DNA from 3 places in the Methylobacterium sp. WL8 genome. Region 3 is predicted to be linked to each of the others. Evidence: predicted binding sites of a transcription regulator. Region 3 holds the regulator's gene; each other region holds the start of a gene.
The links. Region 3 encodes LexA, which represses DNA repair genes until DNA is damaged. Its sites were predicted from a motif close to TGTTCNNNNTGTGTTCNG; they were not measured.

Region 1 (3,888 bases), on a different contig from region 3:
CGACGACAGCAAGCGCCTCAAGGAGCCTTTGCGCGAGGCGCTGACGCCGCTGATCCGAGCGCATGCGCGCGTCGCGGTGGCTGCCGGCTCGCGGGCGCTGATCGACCGCGTCAACGTTCGCGTCGCGACCCTCGACGCCATGCGCCGGGCGGTGCTGAAGCTGTCCCTCGACGCGCCGGTGCTGGTCGACGGGCGGGACGCCGTCCCGGGCCTGTCGCAGCCCTGCCGCGCCATCGTCGGGGGCGACGGCGCGGTGCCGCAGATCGCCGCCGCCTCGATCGTCGCCAAGACGTTCCGCGATGGGCTGATGCGGGTGCTCGCCCGGCGCCATCCGCATTACGGCTGGGAGCGCAACGTCGGCTACGGCGCCCCCGTGCACCTCGCCGGCCTGAAAGCTCACGGCCGCAGCCCGCACCACCGGCTCAGTTTTACGCGGGGGTACGGCGAGGGCGGCAGTGGGACGGGGCTTGCGAAGGATGTCGCAGCGGTGCCCGTCCCCTCTCCGTGAGACTTCGGCGATGCCGAACCTGGCACGGGTTCCCCTCTCCCCGCGTGCGGGGAGAGGCCCGGCTGCACCTTGTCGTGCAGCCGGGTAGCGCAGGCGCAGGCGAAGCGGCGGTGATGGGGGCGACGGATAGGGTTCCTCCGTTGCAGCCCCCTCACCGTCGGCTGCCGCCTCGCTTTGCCGACGACGAGGTCGGCAAAGCCCTTTCCCGCGCGCGGGGAGAGGAGATGCGCGCAAGGCGAGCGCCAGAAGCGGAAGCGTGCGAATCCTGTGCCCGAATGGGGGAAAACGCGGCCCCCTCGCCTCCCGTCACAACAGCGAAAACTGCTCCCCCGGCTTGGCGAAAGCTGAGGCGTCGAGGGTGATGCGCGCCTTCGCGTAGCCGAGCCGCGTTTTCGCCAGGCGCATCCGCGTCGCGATCAGGTCGGCGTAGGCGCCCTCCCCGGTCATGCGCTTGCCGAAGGTGGCGTCGTATTCGCGGCCGCCGCGGGCCTGTGCGATCAGGGAGAAGACGTGACGTTGTCGCCCGGGATAGTGCTCGGCGAACCAGTCGGCGACGAGGTCCTTCAGTTCGTGTGGCAGGCGCAGCAGCACGTGGTTGGCCTCCCGCGCCCCGCAGGCGCGCGCCTCGGTCAGGATCGCCTCGATCTCGTGGTCGTTGAGCGAGGGGATGATCGGCGCGACGATCACCATCACCGGGATGCCGGCTTGGCTGAGCGCACGAATCGCCTCGAGGCGCTTGCGCGGATGCGGCGCGCGGGGCTCCATCTTCCGGGACAGCACCGGATCGAGGGTCGTCACCGAGACCGCGACCTTCACGAGGTTCCGCTCGGCCATCCCGGCGAGGATGTCGATGTCGCGGGTGACGAGGTTGGATTTCGTCACGATCCCGACGGGATGGCGCAGGCGTGCCAGCACCTCCAGCACGGCCCTTGTGATGCGGTGCTCGCGCTCGATCGGCTGGTACGGGTCGGTCGCCGTGCCGAGCGCGATGGTCTGCGCCTCGTAGCCCGGCGCCGACAGCTCGCGCTCCAGCAGGCGCGCCGCGTCCGGCTTGGCGAAGAGCTTTGTCTCGAAGTCGAGCCCGGGCGACAATCCGGTATAGGCGTGGTTCGGCCGCGCGAAGCAGTAGACGCAGCCGTGCTCGCAGCCGCGATAGGGGTTGATCGAGCGATCGAACGGGATGTCGGGCGAGGTGTTGCGCGTGATGATCCCGCGCGCCCGCTCCAGCGTCACCTCGGTCCGTCGCACCGGCCCGGGCTCGTCGGAAGGCCAGCCGTCGTCCAGGCTTTCGCGCCGGATCGCCTCGAACCGACCGTCCGGGTTGGCGGTGGCGCCCCGTCCGCGCACCGAGTCCTGCGCCGGCGTCGTTGCGGCGAGCCGGCGTGGGCTCGATTCGAGTTCGGACACATGGCGGGGTGCGGACATCGTGATGGGGGCGCCCCGGCGTGAAAGCTGTCTACAATAGAACATAGCAGGAACGAAATCGACGGGATACGCCTCGATTTTAGGCAAGTTCTCAGCGTTTGTGGCAACCGCGCAACGCAAGCGCGTCGCGTCGCGGCCGAGCGTCCTCGCTGGCCGAAAATACGTTATGCGCGACCATGATCTCCGCCCTGGTTCTCGTCGCCGACCCCGGCGACGCCGACGCGCTCGACCGTCTGGCCGACTCCCTGGGGGCGCTCGTGGCGGGCGTCGCCGCCGGTCTCGTGGGCGATGCGGTGATCGTGGCGGCGGCGATGGACCCCGGCGTCGACACCATCGCCGACGCCACAGGTGCCAGCCTCGTGGTGATGCCGCCCGGAGCGAACCCCTGGGTCGCGGGGGCGGCTTTGGCGCGCCGCGACTGGGTCTTGTGCCTCGAGGCCGGCGACGTGCCGGGGGATGGCTGGATCCGCACCCTCGACCGGTTCGTCGGCACCGCGGGCGCCGACTCCCTCGGACGGCTGTCGCGTCCGCATGCGAGCCTCGCGACGCGGCTCGCGGTCTGGGCCGAGGCGATGGTCGGCGCCGGGGTGGCGCGGCCCGGCGACGTGGTCCGGCGCGACCGCCTCACCGAGGCCGGCACGTTCGCGCCTCGGCTGACGCCGCGCCGGCTCATCGCCCGGATCGACCGGGCGTGAGGGTCAAGCGGTGACGGAGGCGCCCCGGCGCAGGTGCTCGTCGAGGCGCGGCATGATCTCGACGAAGTTGCAGGGGCGGTGCCGGTAATCGAGCTGGCTCGCGAGGATGCCGTCCCAGGCGTCGCGGCAGGCGCCGGGCGACCCCGGGAGCACGAAGACGTAGGTCGCGTTGGCGACCCCCGCCGTCGCCCGCGACTGCAGCGTCGAGGTGCCGATCTTGTCGTAGGAGATGCGGTGGAACACCGCCGAGAAGCCGTCCATCCGTTTCTCGAACAGCGGCTCCAGCGCCTCCGGCGTCACGTCGCGCCCGGTGAATCCGGTGCCGCCGGTGGTGATCACCACGTCGACGCCGGGATCGCGGGTCCAGCCCTCGACCGTCTCGCGGATCGCCGAGACCTCGTCGGGCACGATGGCGCGGGCGGCGAGCGCGTGGCCGGCTGCGGTCAGCCGCTCCGCAAGGGTGTCGCCGGAGCGGTCGTCCTCCGGCCCGCGCGTGTCCGAGACGGTGAGCACCGCGATCGACAGGGGGACGAAGCTGCGGGCAGGCGTGTCGGGCATCGAACGGTCTCCGAGATGTTCGCCCGGAATATGGGCCGTCGGCGCCGATTGTCCCATCCGTCGCCGCCGTGGCGGATCGCGGGCGCGATCCGTGGTATCGGCCCGACGACATGACCGATCCCATCGAACTTCGCGGTGCTCCCATGGATGCGTCCCCCGTCCGCCTCACCAGCCTCGCCCATGGCGGCGGATGCGGCTGCAAGCTCGATCCCGCGATCCTCCGGTCGCTGCTGGCCGACCAGCCGATCGCCGGGCCGTTCGAGCGCCTGCTCGTCGGCAACGAGACCGCCGACGACGCCGCCGTGTGGGCGCTCGACGACGGCACATGCGTCATCGCCACCACCGACTTCTTCACGCCGATGGTCGACGACCCGCGCGACTTCGGACGGATCGCCGCCACCAACGCGATCTCCGACGTCTACGCCATGGGCGGCCGCCCGATCATGGCGCTCGCCATCCTCGGGATGCCCGTCGGCAAGATCGCGCCCGAGGTCGTCGCCGAGATCCTGAAGGGCGGCGCCGCGACCTGCGCCGAGGCCGGCATCCCGATCGCCGGCGGCCACTCGATCGACACGCCCGAGCCGATCTACGGGCTCGCGGTGATCGGCATCTGCCGCCGCGAGGACGTGCGCCGCAACGCCGACGCGCGGGTCGGCGACGTGCTGATCCTGACCAAGCCGCTTGGCGTCGGCGTCTACTCCG
Region 2 (3,888 bases), on a different contig from region 3:
TCCATGCCGTCGACCTGCTCGCCGGGGATGCCGAAGGAGATGCCGCGCCGCGAGAAGTCCGTCTGCGCCGAGGCGCGGGCGACCGAGGTGCCCATGGCGTAGCGGTTGTTCTCGATCACGTAGACCACGGGCAGCTTCCACAGCTGCGCCATGTTGAAGCTCTCGTAGACCTGGCCCTGGTTGGCCGCGCCGTCGCCCATGTAGGTCAGGCTGACCTTGCCGTTCTTGCGGTAGGCGTCGGCGAAGCCGAGGCCCGTGCCGAGGGAGACCTGCGCGCCGACGATGCCGTGCCCGCCGAAGAACTGCTTCTCGCGGCTGAACATGTGCATCGAGCCGCCCTTGCCGCGGCTGTAGCCGCCGCGGCGGCCGGTGAGCTCGGCCATCACGCCCTTCGGGTCCATGCCGCAGGCGAGCATGTGGCCGTGGTCGCGGTAGCCGGTGATCACCTGGTCGCCGTCGACCGAGGCCATCTGCATGCCGATGACGACCGCTTCCTGGCCGATGTAGAGGTGGCAGAAGCCGCCGATCAGGCCCATGCCGTAGAGCTGCCCCGCCTTCTCCTCGAAGCGGCGGATCAGCAGCATCTGGTGGTAGGCGTGGAGGTCTTCCTCGCGGGTGAATTGCGGCGCGTTGGGAGCGGGCTGGTGCTCGGCCGCCACGGCTTCCGGCGCCTCCGCGGCAGGGTTGGGCTGCCCCGCATCTTTCGCGGCATCCATCGGCGTGCTCCCGTGCTGGCGTCTCTTCCCTGTCGGTTTAGGACACGCGCCCCGGGAATGCGAGGGCCTACGCTCTGACAGGTTCCGGCCGTTGTCAGGCGCTTCGGAGCTTCGCGGGAAGGGCCGTTCGGGCGTCGAAGCGCCGTTCAGGGATCGATGACGACCACGTCGTTGGCGTGGACCCGGCCGAGGACGACGCGGGCGCGCTCCTCCAGCAGGTCGCGGTCGATCTGCTCGCTGCGCAGCAGCGCGACGCGGTGCTCCCAGGTCGCCCGCTCGGCCTTGGCGGCCGCGAGGTCCCGGGTCAGCCCGTAGGCCTGGATCTTGAGGGCGCGCTTGGCCTCCAGGCCGCGGTTGCCGTTCTCGGCCTGATACACGAAGTAGCCGACCACCAGCCCGGACAGGGTCCAGAGGCTGAGGGGCAACACGACCATTCTGACGCGGCGACGGACGACCATGCCGCGACCATCGGCGGCGAGGGTTAACAAAGCCTTTGCCGCGCCGCCCGATCGCGCGCTCGGCGGTGGACGGTGGCACACCTGCGGGTTGAACCGACCTCCGGAGTGCGGGAAGATCGGAACAAAGGTCGAACATCGATCCGCCTGCGATCGCGCTGCGGACGGATCGCTCAAACGGGACAGCGCAGTGACCGCCCCGGTGCGAAAAGTCATCCACGTCGACATGGACGCGTTCTACGCCTCCGTCGAGCAGCGCGACGACCCCGCCCTGCGCGGCCGGCCGGTGGCGGTCGGCGGCTCGCGCGAGCGCGGCGTGGTCGCGGCGGCGAGCTACGAGGCGCGGGTCTTCGGGGTGCGCTCGGCGATGCCCTCGGTGACCGCGCGCCGGCTCTGCCCGGACCTGGTGTTCGTGCGCCCGCGCTTCGAGGTCTACCGCGGCATCTCCGAGGAGATCCGCACGGTGTTCTCCGAGCACACGCCGGTGATCGAGCCGCTCTCCCTCGACGAGGCCTACCTCGACGTCACCGAGAACCTGCAGGGGCTGCCGACCGCCACCCTGGTCGCCCGCGCGATCCGTGCCGCGATCCGCGAACGCACCGGGCTCGTGGCCTCGGCCGGCGTCTCGTACAACAAGTTCCTGGCCAAGGTGGCCTCCGACTACCGCAAGCCCGACGCGCTGTTCGTGATCACCCCGGAGATGGGGCCGGCCTTCGTCGAGGATCTGGCCATCGGCCGCTTCCACGGCATCGGCCCGGTCACGGAGACGAAGATGCGCCGGCTGGGCATCCACACCGGCCGCGACCTCAAGGCCCGCTCGCTGGAGGAGCTGACCGCCATCCTCGGCAGCGCGGCGCCCTACTACCACGGGGTGGCGCGCGGCATCGACGAGCGCCCGGTGCGGGCGCACCGCATCCGCAAGTCGATCGGCGCCGAGAACACCTTCTCCGACGACAGCGCCGACCTCGACGTCCTCGCGGAGCGCCTCGCGCCGATCCTCGACAAGGTCGCGGGCGCCTGCGCCGCCAAGGGCCTGCGCGGCCGGACCGTGACGCTCAAGGTGAAGTTTTCGGACTTCGCGCAGGTGACCCGGGCGCGCTCGCTGGCCTCGCCCGTCGGCGACCGGGCGAGCCTGGAGGCGATCAGCCTCGGCCTGCTGCGCGACCTCTACCCGCTCCGGCGCAGCGTGCGGCTGCTCGGCGTCGCGCTCTCGGCCCTCGACCACGGCGAATCCCCGGAGCCGCTGCAGCTCGGCCTGGCGATCTGACGGCCCCCGCCGAGCCGCCGGGGGCGCAGTCATCGGGTCGCGGTCATCGGGTCGCGGGTCCTTCGCCGGCGCCCCGCCCTACCTGGGTGGAGAACGACAGCGACAGCAGGCAGCCATGACCGACGACCCCCGCGAAGCCGGAGCACGGCCCCCCTTCCCCGGCGACCAGCAGCAGGCGCGGCCGGGATTGTCTTCGCGGATGACCCCCGCCCCCGACCACGGCGAGCACAGCTACGTCGGCAAGGGCCTGCTGACCGATCGCGTCGCCCTGATCACCGGGGGCGATTCCGGGATCGGCCGGGCGGTGGCGATCGCCTACGCCCGCGAGGGCGCCGACGTGGCGATCTCGTACCTGCCCGTCGAGCAGACGGACGCCGAGGAGACGAAGGCCTGGGTCGAGCGGGCCGGCCGCCGCGCCCTGCTGCTGCCGGGAGACCTGCGCGAGGAGGCCCATTGCCGCGACCTCGTCGCGCGCACGGTCGCCGAATTCGGGCGCCTCGACATCCTGGTCAACAACGCTGCCGCGCAGACCGTCAACGACGGGCTCGACGACGTGACGGCGAAGGACCTCGAAGGCTCGTTCCGCGCCAACGTCTTCGCCATGTACTACCTGTGCCAGGCGGCGGTGCCGCACATGAAGCCCGGCTCGGCGATCGTGAACTCCACGAGCCAGCAGGCCAAGGTCGCCGACAAGACCATGCTGATCTACGCCGCCACCAAGGGGGCGATCGCCAGCCTGACGATCGGGCTGTCGAACCTGCTGGCGCCCAAGGGCATCCGGGTGAACTGCGTCGCGCCCGGCCCGGTCTGGACGCCGATCCAGCCGATCGTGAAGAGCCCGGAGCAGATCGCGTCGCTGGGGTCCGAGACGCCGCTCGGCCGCGCCGGCCAGCCGGCCGAGCTGGCCCCGGCCTACGTGCTGCTGGCGTCGCGCGAGGGCAGCTACATGTCCGGCGCGCTCGTGCCCGTCACCGGCGGCACGCCGATGTACTGAGCCGCGACCCCGCCGACCGGAACGGTCCGCGGCGCCTGCGATTGACGGCGGAACCCCCCAAGGGGCCGAATTGAGGGGCCGAACCGCCCTGCCACAGGAGCCGGAACCATGTCGAAGACCATCGCCGCCACGTTCGAGACCCGCCGCGACGCCGAGATGGCGGTCGAGCACCTCGTCCAGGAGCACAAGATCGACCGCAAGGCCGTGACCATCGCGCCGGTCTCGGACGAGAACAGCGCCGGCACCGAGACCGCCGGCGCCGACATCGAGGACGGCCGCGTCGCGAAGACCCACACCGACGGCGAGCCCAAGCTCGCCGGCCGCCTCAAGGTCTCGGCCGACGTCGACCCGTCGCTCGCCGACAAGGTCGAGACCTCGTTTGCGACCTACGGCGGCAAGGCCGCCTGAGCCGGCACGCCGCACGACGCCGTCCCGCGATCCAACGGGCGACCGCTT
Region 3 (3,888 bases):
AGCCTTTCGGGCTGATCGGTAACGCGCTCACGCTGCCGCTGGTCTCGCTCGCGGTGATGCCGGCGGCGGTGCTCGGCATCGTCGCCTACCCGTTCGCCCTCGATCAGCCGGTCTGGTGGCTGATGGGCCTGGCAGTGCGGGGGATGCTGACGATCTCCGGCTGGATCGAGGGGCTCGGTCGCGCCAACGTGGTGGTGCCGGCTTTCGGCACCGGCGCGCTCGGGTGCCTCGCCGCGGCGCTTCTGCTCGCGACGCTGCCGGTCTCGCGCCTGCGCTGGCTTGCCTTGCCGCCCGCCTTGCTCGGGCTAGGCCTCGCGACGGCGCCGGCCCGCTTCGACATCTACGTCGATCGCCAGGGCAGCGGTGCCGCGGTGCGCCGGATCGACGGCAGCCTCGTCGCCCTCGGCAAGCCGTCGAACTTCGTGCTGGAGCAATGGCTGAAGGCCGACGGCGACGGCCGGACCGGCGCGCAGGCGACCGGTGGTCCCACCTGCGACCGGATTGGGTGCGTCCTGCGGCTCGCCGACGGCCGCGCGGTGGCCCTTCTGAAGGACCGCCGCGGCTTCGCCCAGGATTGCGCCAACGCCGCGGTGTTGATCACGCCGCTCTCCGCGCCGCCCAGCTGCGCCGCAGCCCTCGTCATCGATCGCGCCTACCTCGCCGCCCACGGCGCGGTTGCGATCCGCCTGCAGCCGGACGGCTTCACGGTGAGTCGGACCCGCGAGCCGGGGCGGACGCTGCCGTGGCGACCGGCCCAAGCCCGCGTGCCGGCCAAGCCAGCCGACCAGCCGGTGCCACAATCGCCTTTACCCGGCGAGATCAAGCCGAAGTACGTACCTTTCCAGGGCATGGCGCCGCCGAATCCGCGGACCGAACCGGCGCCCGACGACCCGGTCGCGGACGGCACCGACGCCGAGATGCCGGCGGAGACGCTTCAGTAACGGCGGACGAGGCTGACCAACCGCCCCTGGATCTGGACGCGATCCGGCCCGAGCACGCGGGTTTCGTAGGCGGGGTTGGCCGCTTCCAGTGCGATCGACGAGCCGCGCCGGCGCAGGCGCTTCAGCGTCGCCTCCTCATCGTCGATCAGCGCGACGATGATGTCGCCGGTGTTGGCGGTGTCCTGCTTGCGGATCACCACGAGGTCGCCGTCGAGGATGCCGGCCTCGACCATCGAATCGCCGCGGACCTCCAGTGCGTAGTGCTCGCCGCCGGCGAGGAAGTCCGGCGACATGGTGATCGCGTGGCTCTGGTTCTGGATCGCAGAGATCGGAGTTCCGGCGGCGATCCGGCCCATCACCGGGATCGACACGGAGCGACCGCTGTCATCGACCATCTGCGTCGTCGGCCGAGGCGGCACCGCCTTGGCGCGCCCGCCCTCCACCACGCTCGGGGTGAAGCGGCGTGGCGCGGGCGCCGCCACCGGAGCGGGCGCCGCCATGCGGCCGGCGCCGTCGGGCATCCGCAGGACCTCGATCGCCCGGGCGCGGTTGGGAAGCCGGCGCAGGAAGCCGCGCTCCTCGAGGGCGGTGATCAGCCGATGGATGCCCGATTTCGACTTGAGGTCGAGGGCGTCCTTCATCTCGTCGAACGAGGGCGGGACGCCGTCCTCGCGCATCCGCTCATCAATGAATCGCAGGAGATCCAGCTGTTTACGGGTCAGCATTGGCGAGCTCGCGAGAAAGTGCGGCCGCACGAAGGTGAAGCCGCAGAAACAAAACACGAACACGTTAAACGTTCGTCAAGTGTTCCGCAAGGGTTCTTGTCGCGACGCGCTGCGCGGACAGACGAATTCGTTACGCGACGGTGCCAGCGCGGCAAGGCGAGGTTCAGCCCTCCAGGCTTCGCCGCACGGCGCGGGCCGTGACGGCGGAGACGCGCACGTTCGATTCCTGCGTCACGCCCGCGATGTGCGGCGTCAGGATCAGGTTCGGCACGTCGGCGAACAGTGCCCCGCCCATAGCATCCAGCGGCTCCTCCGCGAACACGTCCAGCGCCGCCCCGCCGAGATGGCCCGACCGGAGCGCGTCGACGACTGCGCGCTCGTCCACCACGCCCCCGCGGGCGGCGTTGATCAGGATCGCGCCCGGCGGCATCCGGGTGATCGCGTCGGAGCCGATCATCCCCCGCGTCGCCTCGGTGAGCGGCACGTGCAGGGAGAGCACGTCGCTCGATGCGATCAGCGCGTCGAGCTCGGCACGCGTCACCGAGCCGTGGGCCGGGCGCCACGCGGTGTCCTCGGGCGTCAGGTACGGGTCGAAGGCCGAGACCGCCATGTCGAGCGCCGCGGCGCGCCGGGCGGTCTCGCGGGCGATGGCACCGAAGCCGACGAGGCCGAGGCGCTTGCCGGCGATCTCGCGCCCCATCGACGCGTTGCGCGGCCACGCCCCCGCCGCCACCTGCGCGCTGGCACCGTAGGCGCCGCGCAGCAGCAGCAGGGCCGTGCCGATCACGTACTCGGCCACCGCGCCGTCGTTGGCGCCGGTCGCGGGATGGACCGCGATCCCGCGGGCGGCGCAGGCCGGCAGGTCGATGTTGTCGAGGCCGACGCCGAGGCGGCCCACCACCTTGAGGTCGGGAGCCGCTGCCAGCAGGTCGCCGCGCACCTGCGTGCGGTTGCGGACGATCAGCCCCGCCGCCTCTTGGAGCGCCGCGCGCAGGGCGTCGGGCCGGTCGACGAGGGTCGGATCGTAGAGCGTCTCGAACCCGGCGAGCTCCGCCCGGATCGCGGCCTCGTCCATGAACTCGCTGATGACGACCTTGAGCATCGCGTGCCGATCCTGTTTCGCGCGGCGGCCGAGCCTCCCCCGCGGGCGTTCCCGTCGGGCGCCGTGCCCGCCTGCGGGGCCGTCATCCTGCGTTGGGACGCATCGGTAAAGGCCGCGCCGGCTCATCGCGAGGGAACGGGCGGGGCGACGCGGTGCCGTTTGGGCTCGGACGGCATTCGTGTCCCGCACATCAGTATTCGGGCGTCGCCGCCCCGGGCGGCGCTGGACCGGCGCGTGATTAACCGCTTCGCAAGGCAAACCGGCTTAGGTTTGGACCCATGAGGTGCGGCCGGCGGCGGCGCCTTTCGACAATGCGTGACCGACGCCGACCCGAGCCGGCGATTCGGAGACACCGGAGCAGTTTCACCATGGCCCTCGACCTCAGCATGCCGATCCTGGTCGTCGACGACTACCAGACGATGGTCCGCATCATCCGCAACCTCCTGAAGCAGCTCGGCTTCGAGGAGGTCGACGACGCCTCCGATGGCACGGCCGCCCTGGCGCGCCTCAAGGGCCGCAAGTACGGCCTGGTCATCTCCGACTGGAACATGGAGCCGATGACCGGCTACGAGCTGCTTCGCCACGTCCGCGCCGACGAGGGCCTGCGCACCACGCCGTTCATCATGGTCACCGCGGAATCGAAGACAGAGAACGTCATCGCCGCCAAGAAGGCCGGCGTGAACAACTACATCGTCAAGCCGTTCAACGCCGCCACCTTGAAGAGCAAGATCGAAGCGGTCTGCGGCGCCTGAGCGGCCACTCGGGGCCGACACGCGGAGGAGTGCTGACGATGGGTGTGCAAAGACCGCTCGGCGCGACGATCAACCCGGCGACGATGGTCACCGAGTTGATGGAGATCGCGGACTACATCGCCCACGTGCGCGACGAGATCGCGGCCTTGCGCGCCAACGAGCTGACGCACGACCGCATCCCGATGGCGCACGAGGAGCTCGGCAACGTCCTGGCCGCGACTGCCGGCGCCACCAACTCCATCATGGAGGCGGCCGAGTCGATGCTGGCGTTGCCGGACGGACCCGGCTACCGCGACGCAGTCGAAAGCGGCATCGGCACGATCTTCGAGGCCTGCGCCTTCCAGGACATCACCGGCCAGCGGATCGGC

Region 1: a site for LexA is predicted at 1,971-1,988, ahead of FV234_RS25270 (PA0069 family radical SAM protein). Genes of this name have one in related genera too.
Region 2: a site for LexA is predicted at 1,292-1,309, ahead of dinB (DNA polymerase IV). Genes of this name have one in related genera too.

Annotation. Positions count from the first base shown of each region.
Region 1 covers NZ_VRVF01000147.1:135-4,022, forward strand. The annotation lists partial or broken gene FV234_RS25260 (ribonuclease HII) at 1-508, shown strand, start outside; gene FV234_RS25270 (PA0069 family radical SAM protein) at 815-1,933, opposite strand; gene FV234_RS25275 (hypothetical protein) at 2,110-2,628, shown strand; gene moaB (molybdenum cofactor biosynthesis protein B) at 2,632-3,186, opposite strand; gene selD (selenide, water dikinase SelD) at 3,330-3,888, shown strand, end outside.
Region 2 covers NZ_VRVF01000003.1:125,368-129,255, forward strand. The annotation lists gene pdhA (pyruvate dehydrogenase (acetyl-transferring) E1 component subunit alpha) at 1-716, opposite strand, end outside; gene FV234_RS02150 (septum formation initiator family protein) at 863-1,174, opposite strand; gene dinB (DNA polymerase IV) at 1,398-2,438, shown strand; gene FV234_RS02160 (SDR family oxidoreductase) at 2,554-3,432, shown strand; gene FV234_RS02165 (hypothetical protein) at 3,541-3,840, shown strand.
Region 3 covers NZ_VRVF01000002.1:65,060-68,947, forward strand. The annotation lists gene FV234_RS01145 (ComEC/Rec2 family competence protein) at 1-941, shown strand, start outside; gene lexA (transcriptional repressor LexA) at 935-1,666, opposite strand; gene FV234_RS01155 (hydroxyacid dehydrogenase) at 1,830-2,768, opposite strand; gene FV234_RS01160 (response regulator) at 3,137-3,520, shown strand; gene FV234_RS01165 (protein phosphatase CheZ) at 3,559-3,888, shown strand, end outside.